DNA from 3 places in the Vogesella sp. EB genome. Region 2 is predicted to be linked to each of the others. Evidence: predicted binding sites of a transcription regulator. Region 2 holds the regulator's gene; each other region holds the start of a gene.
What was found. The regulator FNR, encoded in region 2, switches genes on or off when oxygen is low (the NO sensors DNR and NnrR bind a similar motif). The targets are predictions, from matches to a motif close to TTGATNNNNATCAA.
Positions count from the first base shown of each region.

Region 1 (7,569 bases), on a different contig from region 2:
TCAGCGTGCTGATGCCGGTGCGCTCCTTCTCGCGCGCCTCCAGCTGAAGCAGGAAGTCGCCGCAGTCGTTCTGGATCGCGCGAAGCTCGTCGAGGTCGGCATTGAGGCCGTGGTTGATCACGCCGCCGTCGCGCAGGAAAGTGGCCGGCTCCGGCAGGATGGCGGCGCGCAGCAGGCTTTCCACCGGCGAATTGTCCGGCAGCAGCGTCGCCAGCTCGGCCAGCAGCGGCGCGTCCAGGCTGGCGGCCAAGGTTTTGGCGCCGCGGAGCGCGTTCAGCGAATCGCGCAGCGCAGCGAGGTCGCGCGGCCGCGCCGAACGCAGCGCGATGCGCGCGGTGATGCGCTCGATGTCGGCCACCTCGCGCAGCTGGGCGTGGATGTCGCCGTGGCGGGTTAGCAGCGCGCGCACCGCCTGCAGGCGGCGCGCCAGCTTGTCGTGGCGGCGGATCGGGTGGTGCAGCCAGTGGCGCAGCAGGCGGCTGCCCATGCTGGTGGCGCAGCCATCCAGCAGCGACGCCAGCGTCGGCGACGGTTCGCCACGGATGGTTTCGGTCAGTTCCAGATTGCGGCGGGTGGCGGCGTCCATGCGGATCAGCTCGCCGGCGTCTTCCACCGCCAGCTGCGCGATGTGCGCCGGGTTCACCCCTTGCGTCGACTTCACGTACTCAAGCAAGGCGCCGGCGGCACCCACCGCCACCGGCAGGGTGTCGGCGCCGAAGCCGGCCAGGTCGCGGGTGCCGAAGTGGCGGGTCAGCGCCAGCGTGGACGACTCGCTATCGAACTGCCACGGCGGCAGCTTTTTCTTTGGCATGGTGATGGCGTCGAAGGCCGCGAGACCGGTGTCGTCGGGGATCACCAGCTCGGCCGGCTTCAGCCGCTCCAGTTCGCTGGCGAGCTCCTCGACGCCGGTCTGCATCACCTTGAATTCGCCGCTGGCCAGCGACAGCCAGGCCAGACCCAGCACGCCCTTGTGCATATTGACGGCCAGCACCAGGTTGTCACGCTTGTCGTCCAGGAGCGCGGCGTCGGTCAGCGTCCCCGGCGTGACGATACGTACCACCTTGCGCTCCACCGGGCCCTTGCTGGTCGCCGGGTCGCCGATCTGTTCGGCAATGGCCACCGACTCGCCCATCTTCACCAGCCGCGCGAGATAGCCTTCGGCGGCGTGGTAGGGGATGCCCGCCATGCGGATCGGGTTGCCGCCGCTGGCGCCGCGCGCGGTGAGGGTGATGTCCAGCAGCCGCGATGCCTTCTCGGCGTCGTCGTAGAACAGCTCGTAGAAGTCGCCCATGCGGTAGAACAGCAGCTTGTCGGCGTGTTCGCGTTTCAGGGCGAGGTACTGCTGCATCATCGGCGTGTGCTGGGGTGTGGTCATCAGGCTGTCCGTCGGAGGTAAAAAGGTTGGCCGCAATAGGCAACGCCCCGACAGGCGGGGCGCGGCAAGCTATTTTACGGGATGTGACCGGTGCCGTCACGGCGGGTCGGCGCTGAGCGCGACGGCGCGGTGGCGACCGGCGGCCTTGGCCGCGTACAGCGCGCTGTCGGCACGGGCGAGCAGGGTGCGGCTGTCGTCGTCGGCCTGCAGGCAGGCGACGCCGATGGAGCTGGTGATGGCGAGGATGTGATGCCCGCTCTGGATGCGCAGCTCGCTGATGTCGTCGATGATGCGCTCGGCCAGGTCCAGCGCCTCGTGCAGCCCCAGCCCCGGCAGCAGCAGACAGAATTCCTCGCCGCCGATGCGGCCGGCGACATCGCTTTCGCGCAGCACTTCTTCCAGCGCGTCGCCCAGTGCGGCCAGCACCAGATCGCCGGCGTGGTGGCCGTAGCGGTCGTTGATCTGCTTGAAGTGGTCGAGGTCCAGCATCAGTACCGACAGCGGCGCGTGCTGCACCTGCGCCAGCTGCAGCTGCGTCTCCAGCCGCGTCAGCAGCGTCGGGCGGTTGAACAGCCCGGTCAGCGCGTCGATGGTGGCCTGCTGCTCGAGGATGCGCTGCAGCGCCTTGCGCTGGCTGATGTCGCGCGCCGAGCCCCAGATCACCGGCTGGCCGTCCAGCATCAGGCGGCGGGCGCTGACCTCGACCTCGAGCAGCGCGCCGTCCTTGGTGCGGTTGACGCTTTCGAAGGTCTCGCCGTCCTCGCCGGTGGCGGCCAGCCGCTGGCGGATGCTCTGCGGCGTGCTGCCGGGCACCACCTGCCACAGGTGCATGTGCAGCAGCTCGTCCAGGCTGTAGCCCAGCATCTGGCACAGGCTGTCGCTGGCCTCCAGGAAGCGGCCATTCATGTCGATGATGGACAGGCCGTCGGCGGCGTTCTGCAGGATGGCGCGGTACCACTGGCTGCGGCTGTCCAGCTGGCGGTGGATGGTCTGGTTTTCCAGCAGCAGCGCCAGCAGGCGCGCGGTGTCCTCGAGGATGGTGATCGCCTGCGGCGTCGGCGCCGACGGCGTGCGGTGGTAGACGGCGAAGGTGCCGTGCACGGTGCCCTTGCTGTCGATCAGCGGCTCCGACCAGCAGCTGCCCAGTTCGAAGCGCGCCGCCAGCTCGCGGTACGGCGCCCAGTTCGGGTGCAGTTGCAGGTTTTCCGCCACCACCCGTTTCGCGTGCCACACCGCGGCGCCGCAGCTGCCGACCATCGGGCCGGGGGCGAGGCCGACCAGGCGTTGCTGGTAGGCGCTGGGCAGCGACGGCCCGGCCACCGGCTGCAGGCGGCCGCGCGAATCCAGCAGCAGGATGGAGCAGCGCCATTCCGGCAGCGCCAGCTCGATCTGCTGCACCACGGTGCGCAGCAGGGCGTCCAGCGGCGTGCCCTGTGCGTTCTGGCGCAGGATGTCGCTGTGCAGCAGCTGCCAGTGCTGGCGCCTGGCCTGCTTCTCGCGTTGCTGCAGCTGTTCCAGCTCGGCGCCGGCGCGTTCGATGAAGGGCTGCAGCAGCGCCGGCAGTTCCGGCGCGAAGAAATCGGGGCGCGCATCCAGCAGCGCCAGGTGGCCCAGGCAATGCGCATCGCCGTCCAGCAGCGGCCAGGCAAGACAGCTCTGCCATGCCTGCTGGCCGGCCTCGGGCAGGCACTGCCGCAGGCCGCGACCGAGCAGCAGCGGTTGCCGGGTGTCGAACAGGCAGTTGCAGGGCAGCTGGCGCGGTGCGCCACCGGCGGCATCGTTGGCAAACAGTACCTGCAGCTGGCGGTGCGGGCCGCTGCTGCGCTGCGACAGCAGCACGCGCTCGGCCCCGGTCAGGCAGGCGAGCTGGCTGACCAGTTGTTGCAGGTACTTTTTGCCGATGCAGCTGGCGCTGTGCAGCAACAGGGCATCGCGGATGCGTTGGGGATCGGGCATGGCTGGCGCGCTCGGTGCGTATCCGTTTCAGTATGCAACTTAGTTCCGGCTTGCGGAAGCAATGAATGGTGGCCGCCACGGCAAGGGGCTGGTGTGTGGTTTGACAAGTATTATTTCCAGCGTCTATGATCCATATCAAACTTTCAGAAATTACTGAAAATTGGAAAACAACATGAACCTGCCACCCCTGATTCAATCCTTCGTACTGCATTTCGGCGAAATGGGCAGCCACTGGGGCATCAATCGCACCGTGGGCCAGATCTACGCCTTGCTGTACGTCTCCGACAAACCGCTCAACGCCGACGACATCGTCGAGGCCATCGGCTGTTCGCGCTCCAATACCAGCATGGCGCTGAAGGAGCTGCAGGCGTGGCGGCTGGTCAAGCTGCAGCACCTGCCCGGCGACCGCCGCGAATACTTCTCCACCCCGGACGACGTGTGGGCGATCTTCAAGACCCTGGCCGAGGAGCGGCAGAAGCGCGAGGTGGAGCCGACGCTGACCATGCTGCGCGGCGCGATCATGGAAACGCCGTCCGGCGACGCCGAGCGCCACGCGCAGGCGCGCATGAACGAGATGTACCAGCTGATCGAGCTGGTGACCAAGTGGTTCGCCGACATCCGCGACATGGACGTGGACACGCTGCAGAAGCTGATGAAGCTGGGCAGCCAGGTGCAGAAGGTGCTGCAGTTCACGCAGAGCATCGGCCGCCTCACCGGCCGCGACAGCAACCGTAACGCCGACGCGGAGGCCTGAACATGGACAGCTTCGATCCGCTGACGCTGGCGCGCATCCAGTTTGCGGCCAACATCAGTTTCCACATCCTGTTTCCCACCATCAGCATCGCCATGGGCTGGGTACTGCTGTACTTCAAGACCCGCTTCGACCGCAGCGGCGACCAAGCGTGGCTGGATGCCTACGGCTTCTGGGTGAAGATCTTCGCGCTCACCTTCGCGCTGGGGGTGGTGTCCGGCATCACCATGAGCTTCCAGTTCGGCACCAACTGGCTGGGCTATATGCAGAAGGTCGGCAACGTCGCCGGGCCGCTGCTGGCTTACGAGGTGCTGACCGCATTTTTCCTGGAGGCGACCTTCCTCGGCATCATGCTGTTCGGCCGCTCGCGGGTGAGCAACCGCGTGCACACGCTGGCCACCTTCCTGGTGGCGTTCGGCACCACGGTGTCGGCGTTCTGGATCATCGCGCTGAACTCGTGGATGCAGACCCCGGCCGGTGTCAGCGTGGTGGACGGCAAGGTGCACGTAGAGAGCTGGCTGGCGGTGATCTTCAACCCGTCGATGCCGTACCGGCTGACGCACATGCTGCTGGCCTCCGGCCTGACCGTGGCCTTCCTGGTGGCCGGGGTGTCGGCCTACCGCTGGCTGCGCGGCGACCGTGGCGCCGGTGTGCGCCACGCGCTGAAGACCGGCGTCACCCTCGCCGCCGTGCTGATCCCGCTGCAGATCCTGGTCGGCGACGCGCACGGGCTGAACACCTTCCATCACCAGCCAGCCAAGCTGGCGGCGATCGAGGGCGTGTGGCACACCGAGCGCGGCGCGCCGCTGCTACTGTTCGCACTGCCGGACGAGGCGACACAGTCCAACCGCTACGCGCTGGGCATTCCCAAGCTGGCCAGCCTGATCATCACCCACCAGCCGGACGGCGAGATTCGCGGCCTCAACGAGTTTGCCGGCGCGCATCCGCCGGTGGCCAAGGTGTTCTGGAGCTTCCGCGTGATGGTGGCGGTGGGCGTGGCGATGCTGCTGGCCAGCTGGCTGGCGGCGTGGCAGCTGCGCCGCCGCGGCGAGCCGGCGCCATGGCTGGCACGTGCGCTGGTGGCGATGACCTTTTCCGGCTGGCTGGCGACGCTGGCCGGCTGGTACGTGACCGAAATCGGCCGCCAGCCGTGGCTGGTGACCGGCATCCTGCGCACCGCCGATGCCGCCTCGGCGGTGGGCGGCGGCATGATCCTGTCCACCTTGCTGATGTATCTGGCGCTGTACGCGGTGCTGCTGGCCAGCTACGTGTCGGTGGTGTTCTATCTGGCGAAAAAGGCCGGCCAGCCGGCTGCGGCCAACCTTGAAGGAGTCTCGGCATGAATGCGGAACTGTGGTTGCCGGTGATCTTCGCCGGCCTGATGGCCATCTCCTTGCTGGCCTACGTGATCCTCGACGGCTACGACCTGGGCGTCGGCGTGCTGCTGCCGCTGGGCAGCGACAGCCAGCGCGACACCATGATCGCCAGCATCGGCCCGTTCTGGGACGCCAACGAAACCTGGCTGGTGTTGGGCGTCGGCCTGCTGCTGGTGGCGTTTCCGATGGCGCACGGCATCATCCTCGGCGAGCTGTACCTGCCGGTGGCGCTGATGCTGCTGGGGTTGATCCTGCGCGGCGTGGCGTTCGACTTCCGCGTCAAGGCGCAGGCGCACCACCAGCCGGCGTGGAATGCCGCCTTCGCCGCCGGCTCCCTGCTGGCGGCAGCCAGCCAGGGCGTGATGCTGGGGCGTTACCTCACCGGCTTCGCGCCCGGTGCCGCCGCCTGGGGCTTCGCGCTACTGGCCGGCGCCGGGCTGACCGCCGCCTACGTGCTGCTCGGTGCCGGCTGGCTGATTATGAAGACCGAGGGCGAACTGCAGCAGCGCGCCACGCGCTGGGCGCAGCGCGCGTTGCTGGGCACCGGCGTCGCGGTCGCCGCGGTATCGATCGCCACGCCGCTGGCAAGCAGCCGCATCGCCGCCAAGTGGTTCACGCTGCCGGATGTGCTGCTGCTGTTGCCGCTGCCGCTGGTCACGCTGGCGCTGTTCGTGCTGCTGGCCGTCAGCCTGCCAAGGTTGGCCGCAAGGCAGGCGGCGGGCAACGACAGCTTCTGCTGGCTGCCGTTTGCCGCCACCGTCGGCATCGTGCTGCTGTCGTTCTGGGGGCTGGCCTACAGCGTGTTTCCGGAGATCGTCATCGGCCGGCTGACCATCTGGCAGGCGGCCAGCGACGCGGAGGCGCTGTGGGTGATTCTGGCCGGCGCCGCGGTGGTGCTGCCCACCATCATCGGCTACACCGTGTTCGCCTACCGCGTGTTCTGGGGCAAGGCGCGCGAACTGAGCTATTCCTGAGGGTAAGCGCGGCAGCGGGCTGTTGCTTTCCCGCGGGTGCCTCGCGGCGGATTGACCTGTGTCAAAGTCCCTGTCAAGGGTAGGGGTAAGATCGAATTTATCCTGATTAGATACCGGAAACACCGGGAGGAGCTTGAAATGGAACTGTGGAAACAACTGCTCTCTGACGATGTCGGCTTGCTGAGTGTCATCACCATCGGCGTCACTTCCGTGATCGTCACCACCATCATCGTGATGTTCATCAAGAAGGTGAAAAACAGCGACCGCAAGTAAGCGCGACGCCGATTTCCGCAAAAAGGGTACGACCACGGTCGTACCCTTTTTCATGGCTGTGCCGCTGCTTGTGGCGTGGCTGGCAACACCCCGCAAACCAGTTAAGCCCGGGTGCGCCGCCGCCGATCGTTGCAGCAGCACGCCACGGCGGCGCAAGACCGGTCAGCGGTTTTGCTTGCGGCGCCTAGTGGCGGGCCAGCCGCTGCAGCCGCGCCACGCCGACCGGCTCTTCCGCCTGCAGCGGCACGATCGCCCAGCGCCGCGCGTGCTGTCGTGCCACCAGCTCGATCTGCGCCAGCTCGTTGCCGGCACGCTGCTGCAACAGCGGCGACTGCGGCCGCGCCAGCGCCAGGCTGTTGTTGATCAGCCAGGCCCAAGGCTCGATGCCGGCGCGGCGCAGGTCCGCCTGCAGGTTGGCCGCCTCCAGTACCGGCGTGGTTTCCGCCAGCGTCACCAGCAGCACCTTGGTCTGCACCGGGTTCTGCAACTGCATCATCGGAGTGGTGAAGTGCAGGCCCTTGCTGCCCATCTGTCGCGCCACCTCGCGGTGATAGGCGCCGGTGGCGTCCAGCAGCAGCAGGGTGTGGCCGGTGGGCGCGGTGTCCATCACCACGAACTGCCTGCCGGCGCTGCGGATGATGCGGGAAAAGGCCTGGAACACGGCGATTTCCTCGGTGCACGGCGAGCGCAGGTCTTCTTCCAGCATCGCACGGCCGGCGGCGTCCAGATGCTTGCCCTTGCTGGCCAGCACCAGTTCGCGGTAGCGCGCGGTTTCCGCTTGCGGGTCGATGCGGCTGAGCTGCAGCGTGGGCAGTGCGCCGGCCACGGTTTCGGCGAGGTGGGCGGCCGGATCAGAGGTGGTCA
Region 1 covers NZ_LFDT01000009.1:49,789-57,357, reverse strand. Annotated here, with positions in the region: gene mutS (DNA mismatch repair protein MutS) at 1-1,375, opposite strand, end outside; gene ACG97_RS07455 (diguanylate cyclase) at 1,472-3,331, opposite strand; gene ACG97_RS07450 (GbsR/MarR family transcriptional regulator) at 3,504-4,085, shown strand; gene ACG97_RS07445 (cytochrome ubiquinol oxidase subunit I) at 4,088-5,425, shown strand; gene ACG97_RS07440 (cytochrome d ubiquinol oxidase subunit II) at 5,422-6,432, shown strand; gene ACG97_RS17205 (DUF3149 domain-containing protein) at 6,571-6,705, shown strand; gene arsA (arsenical pump-driving ATPase) at 6,890-7,569, opposite strand, start outside.
Region 1: a site for FNR is predicted at 3,457-3,470, ahead of ACG97_RS07450 (GbsR/MarR family transcriptional regulator). Genes of this name have one in related genera too.

Region 2 (7,569 bases):
CGGCAAGCCGGACTTCACCTACACCATCACCACCAAGGGCCGCCTGACCGAGGCCAGCGAGTTCGAGAACATCATCGTGCGCGCGGCCGCCGACGGGGCCAAGGTGCGCCTGAAGGACGTGGCACGGGTGGAGCTGGGTGCGCTGGGCTACGACTTCTACGGCAAGCACAACGGCCGTCCTAGCATCCCGATCGGTATCAACCTGGCGCCGGGCGCCAACCAGCTGGACACCGCCAAGGCGGTACAGGCGAAGATGGACGAGCTGGCGGCGAAATTCCCGGCCGGCCTGTCCTACTCCATCCCCTACGACACCACCCGCTTCGTCGAGGTTTCGATCCAGGAAGTGATCACCACGCTGATGGAAGCGATGGTGCTGGTGTTCGCCGTGGTGTACCTGTTCCTGCAGAACTGGCGCGCGACGCTGATTCCGGGGCTGGCGGTGCCGGTGTCCATCGTCGGTACCTTTGCCGGTATGTACATGTTCGGCTACTCCATCAACACCCTGACGCTATTCGGCATGGTGCTGGCGATCGGTATCGTGGTCGACGATGCCATCGTGGTGCTGGAGAACGTCGAACGCATCATGATGAAAGAGGGCAAGCCGCCGCGCGAAGCCACCATCCAGGCGATGAAGGAAGTCAGCGGCCCGGTGGTCGCCATCGTGCTGGTGTTGTGCTCGGTGTTCATCCCGGTGGCGTTCATGGGCGGTATTGCCGGCCAGATGTACAAGCAGTTCGCCATCACCATCGCGATGTCGGTGACCATCTCCGGCATCGTGGCGCTGACGCTGACCCCGGCCTTGTGCGCGGCGATGCTGAAGTCCGAGCATCAGCACAGCAACGCCTTCTTCGACGGCTTCAACCGCCTGTTTGACCGCATCACCCAGCGCTACAGCAGCGGCGTGGCCTTCCTGATCAAGCGTTCCGTGCTGGCACTGGTGCTGTTCGGGCTGCTGATCGGCGCCTCGGCATGGCTGTTCAAGCTGATTCCGTCGTCGCTGGCGCCGGAAGAAGACCAGGGCTACGTGATCTCCGCCACCATCCTGCCCGACGGCGCGGCGATCAACCGCACCGTGGACGCGATGGACAAGCTGGACGTGGAAATCGCCAAGAACCCGGCGGTGAAGGACGTGATGAGCTTTGCCGGCTTTGACATCCTGTCCGGCTCCAACCGCACCAACACCGGTGTCACCTTCATCACCCTGAAGCCGTGGGACGAGCGCAAGGCGCCGGGTATGTCGGCGCAGGCGGTGGTCGGCGACGTGTTCATGAAGGGGGCCGGCATCAAGGAAGGGCTGGTCCTGGCCTTCAACCCGCCACCGATCTCCGGCATGTCCTCCACCGGCGGCTTCGAAGCCTACGTGCAGAACCGTGCCGGTGCCTCGGCTGCCGAGCTGGCGGCCCAGGCGCAGGCGCTGATGATGGCGGCGGCGAAACGGCCGGAACTGGCCGGCGTGCAGAGCACCTTCTCTGCCAACGTGCCACAGGTCAACGTGCAGCTGGACCGTGAAAAGGCCAAGGCGCTGGGCGTGCCGATCGACGACGTGTTCGACACCATGCAGAGCACCTTCGGCGCGCTGTACGTCAACGACTTCAACAAGTTCGGCCGCATCTTCACCGTGCAGCTGCAGTCGGAGGCCGAGTTCCGCAAGAGCGTCGACAACCTGCGTACCGTGTTCGTGCGGGCGCAGAACGGGCAGATGATTCCGCTGTCCAGCCTGGTGACGGTGGAACAGGCCACCGGTCCGGAAATCGTCGAGCGCTACAACGCCTTCCCGTCGGCCAAGCTGGTCGGCGGCCCGGCACCGGGCTACAGCTCCGGCGAAGCGCTGGCGGTGATGGAACAGCTGGCGAAGGAAACGCTGCCGGACGGCTACACCCTGGCGTGGACCGGCTCCGCCTTCCAGGAGCAATCCACCGGCGGTGCCTCGTCGACGGTATTCGTGATCGCGCTGGTGATGGTGTTCCTGATCCTGGCGGCCCAGTACGAGCGCTGGACGCTGCCGATCGCGGTGCTGACCGCGGTGCCGTTCGCGGTATTCGGCGCGCTGGTGGCCAACTGGCTGCGCGGGCTGGAGAACGACATCTATTTCCAGGTGGCGCTGGTGACGCTGATCGGCCTCGCGGCCAAGAACGCGATCCTGATCGTCGAGTTCGCGGTGCTGAAGATGGAAGAAGGGCGTTCGCTGACCGAGGCGGCGGTGGAGGCGGCCAAGCTGCGTTTCCGCCCGATCGTGATGACCTCGCTGGCCTTCATCCTCGGTTGCGTGCCGCTGGCGATTTCCAGCGGCGCCGGCTCCGCCAGCCGTCACTCGATCGGTACCGGCGTGATCGGGGGCATGTTGGCCGCAACCTTCATCGCGGCGCTGTTCATCCCCCTGTTTTTCAAACTGATTATGCAGTGGAGCCAGCGCAAGCCGGCACCACAAGGAGAACAGCATGATGCTTAAGCAAGCGCTGTTGCCAATCCTGGTCGCCGCCGCGCTGTCGGCGTGCGCGGTCGGCCCCGACTACCAGCGTCCGCAGCTGGACATGCCGCAGGCGGCGGCCAACGTGGCGCCGGTCGCCAGCGACTGGTGGCGCAGTTTCGAGGATCCGGTGCTGGACGCGATGATAGACGAGTCGCTGCGCTACAACCGTGATCTGGTGCAGGCCGCGGCGCGGGTGGAAGAAGCCGCCGCCGCCGCCGGTGTGGCGCGAGCCGGCCTGCTGCCGCAGGTCAGCGCCAGCGCCGGCAGCGGCCGCAGCCAGACCTCGAGCTACAGCAGTGGTGGCGGGGCGCTGCTCGACAGCCGCCAGGCCGGGCTGACCGCTAGCTGGGAGCTGGACCTGTGGGGCAAGCTGCGCCGCGAACGCGAAGCGGCGCTAGCCGACGTCAGCGCCAGCGAGCGCTCGCTGGCCGCGCTCAGGCTGTCGCTGGGCAGCCAGGTGGCCAAGAGCTACTTCCAGCTCGCCAGCTACGACGCCCAGCTCGCCAGCGCCCGCGCCACGCTGCAAAGCCGCGAGCAATCGCTGCAGCTGCGCCAGAAACGCTTCAACGGCGGCATGACCTCCGAGCTGGAGCTGCGCCAGGCCGAGGCCGAGGCCGCCAGTGCGCGCGCCACCGTGCCGCAGCTGGCACAGGCGGTGACGCAGACCGAACACGCGCTGGCGGTGCTGTTGGGCCGTTCGCCGCGTGACATTGCGGCCAACCTTGGCCGCGGCAAGGCCTTGTCGGCGCTGGCCGAGCCGGAGCAGATCCCGTCCGGCCTGCCGTCCGACCTGCTGCTGCGCCGTGCCGACGTGGCGGCGGCGGAAGCCAGCCTGATCGCGGCCAACGCCCGCATCGGCGTCGCCCGCGCCGCCTACTTCCCGAGCATCAGCCTGTCGGCCGGTATCGGCAGCGCCAGCACCGCGCTGACCGACCTGTTCAGCGGCCCGGCGCAGACCTGGAACTTCGCGGCCAACCTGACCGCGCCGATCTTCAACGCCGGCCGTATCGCCGCCGGTGTCGATGCCGCCAACGCGCGCCAGAAGCAGGCGCTGGCGGTGTACGAGAAGACGGTGCAGCAGGCGTTTGCCGATACCCTGGACGCGATGTCGGCGGTCAGCACCACGCGCGCCACCGAACAGGCGCAGCTGCAGCAGCTGGCCTCGCTGCGCGAGGCGCTGCGCCTGGCGCGGTTGCGCTACGACAACGGCTACTCCAGCTATCTGGACGTGCTGGACGCCGAACGCGGCGTGTTCCAGGTGGAGCAGGCGCTGTCCAGCGCTCGCCTCGCGCGGCTGTCGGCGGTGGTGTCGCTGTACGCGGCACTGGGTGGCGGCTGGCAAGCCGGCTGAGCCCGCAACGCACGATGCAAAAAGCCCGGATCGGTCGATCCGGGCTTTTTTATTGCGTCACGCGGCAGGTTTAGCCGGCGCTGTTGGCCTGCGAGCAGCCGGCCACCAGGGCCTTCAGCTCTTCCGGGCGGACCAGCTGGATGTGCTTGTGATCGACCAGGATCCAGCCCTGCTGCTGGAATTTCGACAGCGTGCGGCTGACGGTTTCCAGTTTCAGGCCGAGGAAGCTGCCGATTTCCTCGCGGCTCATGCGCAGGATGAAGTCGTTGGCGGCAAAGCCGCGGCTGGCCAGGCGCTGCGACAGGTTGAGCAGGAAGGCGGCGAGGCGTTCTTCCGCCTTCATATTGCCCAGCAGCAGCATCACCGACTGGTCGCGCACGATTTCGCGGCTCATCAGGCGGAAGAAGTGGTGTTGCAGGCTGGGGATGTCGCGTCCCAGGCTTTCCATGCGGCTGAACGGCAGCTCGCACACCTCGCTGTCCTCCAGCGCGATGGCGTCGCAACCGTGGGTGTTGGAGGAAATGCCGTCCAGCCCCATCAGCTCGCCGGACATGTGGAAACCGGTAACCTGTTCGCGGCCGTCCTGGCTGGAAACGCAGGTCTTGAAATAGCCGGTGCGCACCGCGTATAAAGAACGGAAACCTTCTCCGCTGCGGAACAGGTATTCACCGCGCTTGAAACGGCGGCTCTGACGGATAACGGCATCCAGCTGGGCCATCTCGTCACGGTTTAGCCCCACCGGCAGGCACAATTCACGCAGGCTGCAGTTGGAACAAGTGACTTTCAGCGAATGCAGGGGGGAGGACAGATCGTTCATACCGAGAGTCGATTTCCAGGGACAGATGAGCTTGCTTGATGAGCGTCAATGCAGATCAAGGCGTAATTGCGCAAATTTACCAGTCCCCCACCAGATTTCCAATCAAAATATATGATGGCTGCTCATTCTGCATTTATCCCGACCCAATGTGTTTTCGACCGGACCCTGATCGAAACACTGGAAGGGTCCGGTCCGCGTTACACCTCCTATCCGACTGCCGACCGTTTTCACGCCGGTTTCGGGGTGAATGATTATGAACATTGCCTGGCGCAGCGCGCCATTGGGGCAAACCATCGCGGCATTTCGCTGTACGTACACATCCCGTTCTGCAACACCATCTGCTACTACTGCGGCTGCAACAAGATTATCACCAAGGACAAGAGCCGCGCCGACGCCTACCTCGACTACCTGGAAAAGGAAATCGCGCTGGTGGCGGAAAAACTCGGCTGTCGCGAGAAGGTGATCCAGCTGCATTTCGGCGGCGGCACACCGACCTTCCTCTCCGATGCGCAGCTGGACCGGGTGATGGGCGTCATCAACCGCTACTTCGAGCTGCTGCCGGAAGGCGAGTTCTCGATCGAGATCGACCCGCGCAAGGTTGGCCGCGACACCGTGCTGCACCTGGGCCGTCTCGGCTTCAACCGCATGAGCGTCGGCATCCAGGATTTCGATCCGGCGGTGCAACAGGCAGTGAACCGCATCCAGAGCGAGGCGGAAACCCGGCTGGTGATCGACGCCGCGCGCGAGGCCGGCTTCAAGTCGGTGAGCGTGGACCTGATCTACGGCCTGCCGCTGCAGAGCGCGCACTCGCTGGAAAGCACCGTCAACAAGGTGATCGCGATGTCGCCGGACCGCATCGCGCTGTACAACTACGCGCACCTGCCGACCGTGTTCAAGCCGCAGCGCCGCATCAACGAGGCCGATCTGCCGTCCAGCGCCACCAAGCTCGACATCCTGCAGAACTCGGTACAGCAGCTGAGCGACGCCGGCTACGTGTTCATCGGCATGGACCACTTCGCCAAGCCCGGTGACGAGCTGACGCGCGCGCTGGAGCAGGGCCGCCTGCAGCGCAACTTCCAGGGCTACTCCACCCACGCCGATTGCGACATGATCGGCTTCGGCGTGTCGTCGATCGGCAAGGTCGGCCCCTGTTACTCGCAGAACGAAAAGGACATCGACGCCTACTACGCGGCGCTGGACGCCGGCCACCTGCCGGTGATGCGCGGTATGACGCTGACCCAGGACGACATCCTGCGCCGCAGCGTGATCCAGGCGCTGATGTGCCGCTTCTCGCTGTCGGTGGAGGCGATCGAGCAGACCTTCGCCATCAATTTTGCCGACTACTTCGCCGACGAGCTGCCGAAGATCCGCGAATTCCAGCAGATGGGCCTGCTGCACTTCGACGGCGACTTCCTTATGGTGGAGCCGAAGGGCCGCTTCCTGATCCGCAATATCGCGATGGCGTTCGACCGCCACCTGCGCGAGCGCGAAACCGGCGCGCGCTATTCGAAAACCATCTGACGCGCGCCGCACGGGCGGCGGGACGACAGGCACACAAGGTTGGCCGCAGCGATGCGGCCAACCTTTTTGTTGATGCCGGCGGCGGCGCGGGCGCTAGAGCCTGTCATCCATTTGAGCCGGATGGGGGCAGGGAAGTGCGCCTGGCTTGTTTTTCAAGACTTGGCGGCGTGTTGGTCATGCTCTGGATTGGCTTGTTGTGCCTGGTTGCCGGTTCCGAACGTCAGCGTTCCGATGCCCGAGGCTGAGAACGAGAGTAGCGCCTTGCTGCCAAGGGGAATCTGCCAGGCATTGGGTGGCGTGGGCGTCACCGGACTACCTATCGGCATTGCCATATCCAGGCGAAACACCTCATAGGCGCTGGCTTCCAGCAACACGCTGCTATTGGGGGCCACCGTTACACTACAGCCCCAGTCTATTTCTTCCAACCCCATCCCCAAGCCAATACAGACGCGATATTCTTTATTGTCATAGGGCGGTATTCGCCAGCCACTCTCGTCGTGTGTCAGGGTAATTTCATTATTAAACCGCATCGAGAATTGATCTGCATTGGCGCTGAATGGATAAGCAAGCTGATTCGGGCTGATTTCTCCCGCGGCCAGCACCGAGGCAACCCAGGATAGTGGCAATTGATTGCTAAAATCGATAATTACCTTGGTATGTACAGACTGAATTCCAGCGAGAATATAATCGGTCATCGGAGAGCTGGTGGCATAAAAAGTCAAACCAAGTTTTATATTAAGGTCACTAACGGAAGTAATCGTGATGGCTGTATCTGGCGTAGACGTCAGTAATACCCCAAAACTTTTTATGGGAGGAAAGATAATTGTATTGTTAGCGGATTCCATGCGGGATATTGCTTTCAATAACAGGACACAAACGTTTAACCGGTAAACGCTTGTGTCCCGAGTCAAGTAATGAACGGATTACTTGTGGAATTCCAGTGGTGCGCCGGGCTGGAACAAGTCCTGCACGGCCTTGGCGGAGCGATCGCCGGCGTAATCAAATTCGCACTGGAAGGATCCCTGCTGCGTCGAGCCCTTGATGTTGAAGCGCACGCCGCTAAGCAGGAAGAAGGTGAACCCGGCCATCAGCGCGCTGCCCACCGACAGCCGGCCCTTGAGGAAGGTATTGGCCATGTCGGATCGCACCACGCCGTCCACGGCATTGTCTTGCCACACCACGCTGGATACGGAGTCGAGGAAGGTTGGATCGCCTTCCAGCTGCAGCTGCTGCAGTGGTGCGGATTGCGTCAGGGCAAGCAGGTTCTCGTGTGCCTTGCAGAGCGACTGGTGGCTGTTCACCAGTGCATGCACCACGTCGTCAGCCACGCTGACGGCGGGCTTGCCGGGAGTCACGGTCCAGTCGCCGGTTTCGGTCAGCGTCACGGTGCAGTTGAACTGGCTGAATTTG
Region 2 covers NZ_LFDT01000024.1:6,858-14,426, reverse strand. Annotated here, with positions in the region: gene ACG97_RS12860 (efflux RND transporter permease subunit) at 1-2,449, shown strand, start outside; gene ACG97_RS12855 (efflux transporter outer membrane subunit) at 2,439-3,821, shown strand; gene fnr (fumarate/nitrate reduction transcriptional regulator Fnr) at 3,892-4,638, opposite strand; gene hemN (oxygen-independent coproporphyrinogen III oxidase) at 4,750-6,159, shown strand; gene ACG97_RS12840 (hypothetical protein) at 6,312-7,004, opposite strand; gene ACG97_RS17875 (hypothetical protein) at 7,083-7,569, opposite strand, start outside.

Region 3 (7,569 bases), on a different contig from region 2:
GCCTCGGTGGTGTAGCGGATCAGGCCTTTCGGGCTGCCGACCTTGACCATCACCTCGTCGCAGGCGTCGATACAGGCGGCACAGCCGATGCATTCGTACTGCAGGCCGTTGCGGATGTCGATGCCGACCGGGCACACCTGCACGCAGATGCCGCAGTTGATGCAGTCGCCGAGACTGGTATTGTCCTGGCCCTTCTTGCGCGCGCCGCGCGGTTCGCCGCGCTTTTCGTCATAGGAGATGATCAGGGTGTCTTCGTCGAACATCGCGCTCTGGAAGCGGGCGTACGGGCACATGTACTTGCACACCTGCTCACGCATGTGGCCGGCCAGCAGATAGGTGAAACCGGCGTAGAAGAACATCCAGAAGATTTCCCACGAGCCGTAGTCGAAGCTCGGTAGCGCGGCGACCAGATCCAGCATCGGCGTGAAGTAGCCGACCAGGGTAAAGCCGGTCAGCAGCGAGAACACGATCATCAGGCCCTGGCTGGTGGCGCGCAGGCGCAGCTTGCGCAGCCCCATCGCCTCCTTGTCGAGCTTGAGGCGCTTGTTGCGGTCGCCCTCCACCAGCTGCTCGATCCAGATCATGATCTCGGTGTAGACGGTTTGCGGACAGGAGTAACCGCACCACAGCCGGCCGGCGATGGTGGTCCAGGCGAACAGCGCAAAGGCGCAGCACATCAGCAGGGCGGCGAGGTAGACGAAGTCCTGCGGCCAGATGGTGAGGCCGAACAGGTAGAACTTGCGGTTGACCAGGTCGAACAGCACCGCCTGGCGCCCGTTCCATTGCAGCCACGGCAGGCCGAAGTAGAACAGCTGGGTGGCGACCACGAACAGGATGCGCCAGTTGTTGAACAGGCCGCTGACGCTGCGCGGATGGATCTTTTTCTGTGCCTCGTACAGCGACACGGTCTGCATTTCCGGTTTGGCCGGCTCGACCCTGACCGGGATGTCTTTCAGCTTTTGGCTCATGCTGCGGTTCCTGGCTAGAAAATTTCGCGAAATACACAATTCATTATGTACTGTGCGAACTGTTCTGAATGGCGATTTATTTTACCAATAGATATATTGTATGCCGCAAAAGATACTGCCCGCTTGCGCGGGCAGTATTGAGCAGCATCAATTACTCTGCTTTGGCCTTGTTGGAGAGGCCCCAGACATAAGAGGTCAGCAGGTGAACCTTGCCGTCGCCGAGGAAGTCTTTCCAGGCCGGCATCTGGTTGTTGCGACCGTTGGTCACGGTTTCGATGATGGTCTTCTCGGTACCACCATACAGCCAGATGTTGTCGGTCAGGTTCGGAGCACCCAGTGCCTGGTTACCCTTGCCGTCGGCGCCGTGGCAGGCTGCGCACACCGCGGTAAAGGTTTCCTTGCCGCGGCTGGCGCGTTCGGCGTCATGCTTCTTGCCGGACAGCGACATCGCGTAGTTGGCCACATCCTTGACCTTTTCTTCGCCGAAGGCGGCGCCGAAGGCCGGCATCTGGCCGTGACGGCCACCATCCAGCGTGGTCTTGATGATTTCCGGGGTGCCGCCGTACAGCCAGTCGTTGTCGGTCAGGTTCGGGAAGCCCTTGGCGCCGCGTGCGTCAGAGCCGTGGCACTGGACACAGTAGGTCTGGAACAGGCGCTTGCCCATGGCCTGCGCTTCCGGATCGGCCGCCACGGTTTTCACGTCCATTTTCATGAACTTGTCGTACAGCGGCTGGTACTTGGCTTCCGCCTGGGCTTTTTCTTCCTTGTACTGGCCAACGGAAGTCCAGCCACGGATGCCTTTCCAGGTACCCAGACCCGGGTACAGCACCAGGTAGACGGCGCCGAAGATCAGGGTGATGTAGAACATCAGCATCCACCAGCGCGGCAGCGGGTTGTTGTATTCCTCGAGGTCGTCATCCCAGACGTGCCCCATGGTTTTTACTTCTTCCCCTTTTTGTACCGTGGTCTTCGACTGGCTGAACAGCAAGTACGTCAAACCGACGATACCTACGATCACGATCACCGTGATGTAGATACTCCAGAAATCACTCACGAAATCACTCATTTCTTCGCTCCGTTAGCGGCGTCAATCCCGTGCTGCTCTTCCTCGTCGCCATTGAAGACAAGGTTGGCCGCATCGTCATAACGCCTCTGCGATTTTTTACCGAAGGCACCGATCAGGATCACGATAAACGTCACAAAACAGAATACCGTGAACAGGATGCGGGCCAGATTGGTCAAGTCCATGACTTAGCGCGCGTTCTTCAGCGCAAGACCAAGGCCTTGCATGTAGGCGATGATCGCGTCCATTTCGGACTTGCCTTCGACCATGGCCTGGGCTTCGGCAATTTCCTTGTCGCTGTACGGTACACCCACCTTGCGCAGCGCGGTCATCTTGGCGGCGACACCCTCGGCGTCGGCCAGGTTGCGTGCCAGCCACGGGAATGCCGGCATGTTGGATTCCGGTACCACGTCACGCGGGTTGACCAGATGCACACGATGCCATTCGTCGGAGTAGCGGCCACCAACGCGAGCCAGATCCGGACCGGTACGCTTGGAGCCCCACTGGAACGGATGGTCGTACACCGATTCGCCGGCGACCGAGTAGTGGCCGTAGCGTTCGGTTTCGGCACGGAACGGACGCACCATCTGCGAGTGGCAGCCGTAGCAGCCTTCGCGGATGTACAGGTCACGGCCGGTCAGCTGCAGCGCGTTGTACGGCTTGACGCCGGCGATCGGCTGGGTGGTCGACTTCTGGAACATCAGCGGCACGATCTCGACCAGTGCGGCGATGCTGATCACCAGCAGGGTCAGCACGATCAGGTAGGCGACGTTTTCTTCAATCAGTTTCTGGATTTTTTCCATGATGGTTCTTTCTGTCCCTTAGTGCGCGTGAGCGACAACGGCCGGGATCTTGGCATCAACCGGACGACCAGCGGCAACGGTACGGAAGGTGTTGTACGCCATGATCAGCATGCCGGACAGGAACAGCAGGCCACCCAGCAGACGGACGAAGTGGTACGGATAGGTTGCTTTTACCGCTTCCACGAAGGCGTAGGTCAGGGTGCCGTCCGCGTTCAGCGCACGCCACATCAGGCCTTGCATCACACCGGAGATCCACAGTGCGGCGATGTACAGCACCACGCCGACGGTAGCCAGCCAGAAGTGGGCTTCGATCAGCTTGGTGCTGTGCATGCCGTCACGCCCGAACAGGCGCGGCAGCAGGTAGTACAGCGAGCCGATGGAGATGAAGGCAACCCAGCCCAGGGCACCGGAGTGCACGTGGCCAACGGTCCAGTCGGTGTAGTGCGACAGCGCGTTGACGGTCTTGATCGACATCATCGGGCCTTCGAAGGTGGACATGCCGTAGAACGACAGCGATACCACCAGGAACTTCAGTACCGGGTCGGTACGCAGTTTGTGCCACGCGCCGGACAGGGTCATGATGCCGTTGATCATGCCGCCCCAGCTTGGCGCGAACAGGATCAGCGAGAACGCCATACCCAGCGACTGGGTCCAGTCAGGCAGGGCGGTGTAGTGCAGGTGGTGAGGACCGGCCCACATGTAGGTGAAGATCAGTGCCCAGAAGTGCACTACCGACAGACGGTAGGAGTACACCGGACGGCCGGCCTGTTTCGGTACGAAGTAGTACATCATGCCGAGGAAGGCCGCGGTCAGGAAGAAGCCCACCGCGTTGTGGCCGTACCACCATTGCACCATGGCATCGACTGCGCCGGCGTAAACGGAGTAGGACTTCCACATCGATACTGGGATCGCCAGGCTGTTCACCACGTGCAGCAGCGCCACGGCCAGGATGAAGGCACCGTAGAACCAGTTGGCCACGTAGATGTGCTTGACCTTGCGCACGGCGATGGTGCCGAAGAACACGATGGCGTAGGTAACCCATACCACGGTGATCAGCAGGTCGATCGGCCACTCCAGCTCGGCGTATTCCTTGCCGGCGGTCAGGCCCAGCGGCAGGGTGATGGCGGCCAACACGATGACGGCCTGCCAGCCCCAGAAGGTGAAGGCAGCCAGTTTGTCCGACAGCAGACGGACGTTACAGGTGCGCTGTACCACGTAGTAGGACGTGGCGAACAGCGCGCAGCCGCCGAATGCAAAGATCACGGCGTTGGTGTGCAGCGGGCGCAGACGGCCGTAGTGGAACCAGGGCCCGAAATTGAGCTCCGGCCACACCAGCTGGGCCGCAATAATGACGCCAACCAGCATGCCGACAATGCCCCAGACTACGGTCATTATCGAGAACTGGCGCACCACCTTATAGTTATAAGTGGATTGCGTTTCCATTTAGGGTTTTCTCCAAGGTTGCGAACTAGAACGTAAAACCGTAGCGACTTGAAACCCCGGTGCGTAACCCCATATGAAAATGAAGTCGGGCAAGTCGCGGGGATGGCATAGGGCCGTGGATGGCATAAGACCGGGTGACCACATTGGTGGTGCACGGTATCGGTGTTATTCCAGTCGGTGTGAAAGCGCCCCGAATCCCCATTTATTCAATCAGGCATTCTAAATCAAATCGGGTGTCAGCGGCCAGACGACAGCGCCGGTGACCCCAGCTTTTTGCGCTGTCTGTCGCGGCGTGTCAGGCTGAAAAGCCCTTTTTGCCCACTGCGATTATATTGTCATTGCCTTTGCCCATTTTGATGAAGATCAAGCGGCCACCCTGCCTGCGCCAGACAGGACATGGTGCTAGAATCCCCCACTTTCCCTTCCAGTCTGGGGTTGTGTCATGAGCTTTGCCGTCCGCTATCGCCTCTGCCCGCTTGATCCGCAGGCGCACCTGTTTGAAGTCTCGCTGACCATTCGCCAGCCCGCCGCCGCAGGACAAGTGCTGCGGCTGCCGGCGTGGATTCCCGGCAGCTACATGATTCGCGAGTTCGCCCGCCACATCGTGGCCATCCGCGCCGAGAGCGGCGGCAAGGCGGTGGCACTGCAGAAACTGGACAAACACAGCTGGCAGGCGGCGCCGGTGACGGGCGCACTGACGCTGCACTACACCGTGTATGCCTTCGACCTGTCCGTGCGCGGCGCCTACCTGGACCAGCAGCGCGGCTTCTACAACGGTACCAGCGTGTTCCTGCAGGCCGACGGCTTCGAGCACGCGCCGTGCGAAGTGGAACTGCTGCCGCCGCCGGACAAGGCGCTGGCCAAGTGGCAGGTGGCGACCAGCCTGCCGGCGCTCGAGGTCAAGAAATCCGGTTTCGGCCGCTACCAGGCGGCCAGCTACGACGAACTGATCGACCATCCGGTGGAACTGGGCGAGTTCGAGCGCATCCGCTTCAAGGCCTGCGGCGTGCCGCACGAGTTCATCGTCTCCGGCCACTATCAGGCCGACCTGAAAAGGTTGGCCGCAGACACCAAGCGCATCTGCGAGTGGCAGATCCGCTTCTTTGGCGAGCCGGCGCCGTTCGAGCGTTACGTGTTCATGCTGTTTGTCGGCGGCGACATCTACGGCGGGCTGGAGCATCGCGCCTCCACCGCGCTGGTGGCCAGCCGCGACGACCTGCCGGCACCGGGCCTGGCTGACGGCGAGACCGGCGACGGCTACCTCAAGCTGCTGGGCCTGATCAGCCACGAGTACTTCCACAGCTGGAACGTGAAGCGGATGAAGCCGGCGGTGTTCACCCCCTACGACCTGAACCGCGAAGGCCACACCACGCTGCTGTGGGCGTTCGAGGGGATCACCTCCTACTACGACGATCTCGCGCTGCTGCGCTGCGGCCTGATCGACGAGAAGCGCTATCTCGGCCTGTTGGCCAAGACCATTACCGGCGTCGCGCGCGGCAATGGCCGCACCAGGCAGACGCTGGCCGACTCCAGCTTCGACGCGTGGACCAAGTACTACCGCCAGGACGAGAACAGCCCCAACAGCATCGTCAGCTACTACACCAAGGGTGCACTGGCGGCACTGGCGTTGGACCTGCACATCCGCCGCGAAAGTAGCGGCGCCAGGAGCCTGGACACGGTGATGCTGGCGCTATGGCATAAGTGGCTGGCCGATGGCCAGGGGCTGGCGGAAGGCGAGTGGGAACGCGTGGCCGAAGAGGTGACCGGCCTCAAGCTCGGCAAGTTCTTCGACATGGCGATCCGTTCCACCTCCGATTTGCCGCTGGCGGAACTCCTCGCCACGCAGGGGGTTCAGATGCAGATGGTACCGGCCGACGGCCCGGCCGACAGCGGCAGCGTGGTCGACGAATTCCGTGCCGCGCCATTGCGGCCAACCCTGGGCGTGAAGAGCGCGCCCGATGCCCTCGGCGTGCGCCTCGTCAGCGTGCTGGACGGCGGCGCGGCGCAGGCGGGCGGGCTGGCCGGCGGCGACGTGGTCATCGCCGTTAACGGGCTGAAGGTCAGTGATCTGGACAAGGCGATCAGCCGCTGCCGCATCGGCGACTCGGTGAAGATCCACGCCTTCCGCCGCGACGAACTGAACACTTACAAGGTAACGCTGGCCGCCACTGCCGCCGATACCTGCCGCCTGCGCCTGGAAGACAACGGCGCCGGCTGGCCGACGCATTAACCGGGGACGCTTACGCGTAGACAACAAGGAGGGCGGGCAGTGCGCTGACCCGCCCCGTACCCTACACAGGAAACATGGCATGAGCCAACAAGCCCAAATCAAGTACCGGCAAGACTATCAAGTGCCGTCCTATCTGGTGGACAAGGTCGACCTGACCTTCGACATCCTCGACGACAATCTGGTGCGCGTGCGTTCGCGCCTGATCATGCACCGCAATCCGGCGGCCACCGCGGCCAACGTGCTGCAGCTGGACGGCTCGGCCACGCTGCTGTCGCTGCAGCTGGACGGTGAAGTGCTGGCCGCCGACGCCTACAGCCTGCGCGATGACGGCCTCAGCATCGCCAACGTACCGGACAGCTTCATTCTGGATGTGGAAACCGAGATCGACCCGGTGGCCAACAGCAGCCTGATGGGGCTGTACGCCTCCGGCGGCAGCAACCTGTATACCCAGTGCGAGCCGGAAGGCTTCCGCAAGATCACCTTCTATCCCGACCGTCCGGACGTGATGGCCAAGTTCACCACCACCATCATCGCCGACAAGCAGAAGTACCCGGTACTGCTGTCCAACGGCAACAAGGTGGGCGAGGGCATGGCCGACAAGAAGCGGCACTGGGTGAAGTGGGTCGACCCGTACCGCAAGCCGTCCTACCTGTTCGCACTGGTGGCCGGCCGGCTGTCGGCGCTGAAGGACAGCTACATCACCGCCAGCGGCCGCCGCGTGGCGCTGGAAATCTGGACCGTGCCGGCCGACCAGGACAAGGTCGCGTTCGCGATGGGCGCGGTGAAGCGCTCGATGCAGTGGGATGAGCAGCGCTTCGGCCTGGAGTACGACCTCGACATCTACATGATCGTCGCCGTCGGCGACTTCAACATGGGCGCGATGGAGAACAAGGGCCTCAACATCTTCAATACCTCGGCGGTGCTGGCGCGGCAGGATACCGCCACCGACGCCGACTTCGAGCGCGTGGAGGCCATCATCGGCCACGAGTACTTCCACAACTGGACCGGCAACCGCGTCACCTGCCGCGACTGGTTCCAGCTGTCGCTGAAGGAAGGCCTGAC
Region 3 covers NZ_LFDT01000005.1:70,777-78,345, reverse strand. Annotated here, with positions in the region: gene ccoG (cytochrome c oxidase accessory protein CcoG) at 1-968, opposite strand, end outside; gene ccoP (cytochrome-c oxidase, cbb3-type subunit III) at 1,120-2,034, opposite strand; gene ACG97_RS04610 (cbb3-type cytochrome c oxidase subunit 3) at 2,031-2,216, opposite strand; gene ccoO (cytochrome-c oxidase, cbb3-type subunit II) at 2,220-2,834, opposite strand; gene ccoN (cytochrome-c oxidase, cbb3-type subunit I) at 2,853-4,277, opposite strand; gene ACG97_RS04595 (M61 family metallopeptidase) at 4,720-6,507, shown strand; gene pepN (aminopeptidase N) at 6,587-7,569, shown strand, end outside.
Region 3: a site for FNR is predicted at 4,631-4,644, ahead of ACG97_RS04595 (M61 family metallopeptidase). Genes of this name have one in related genera too.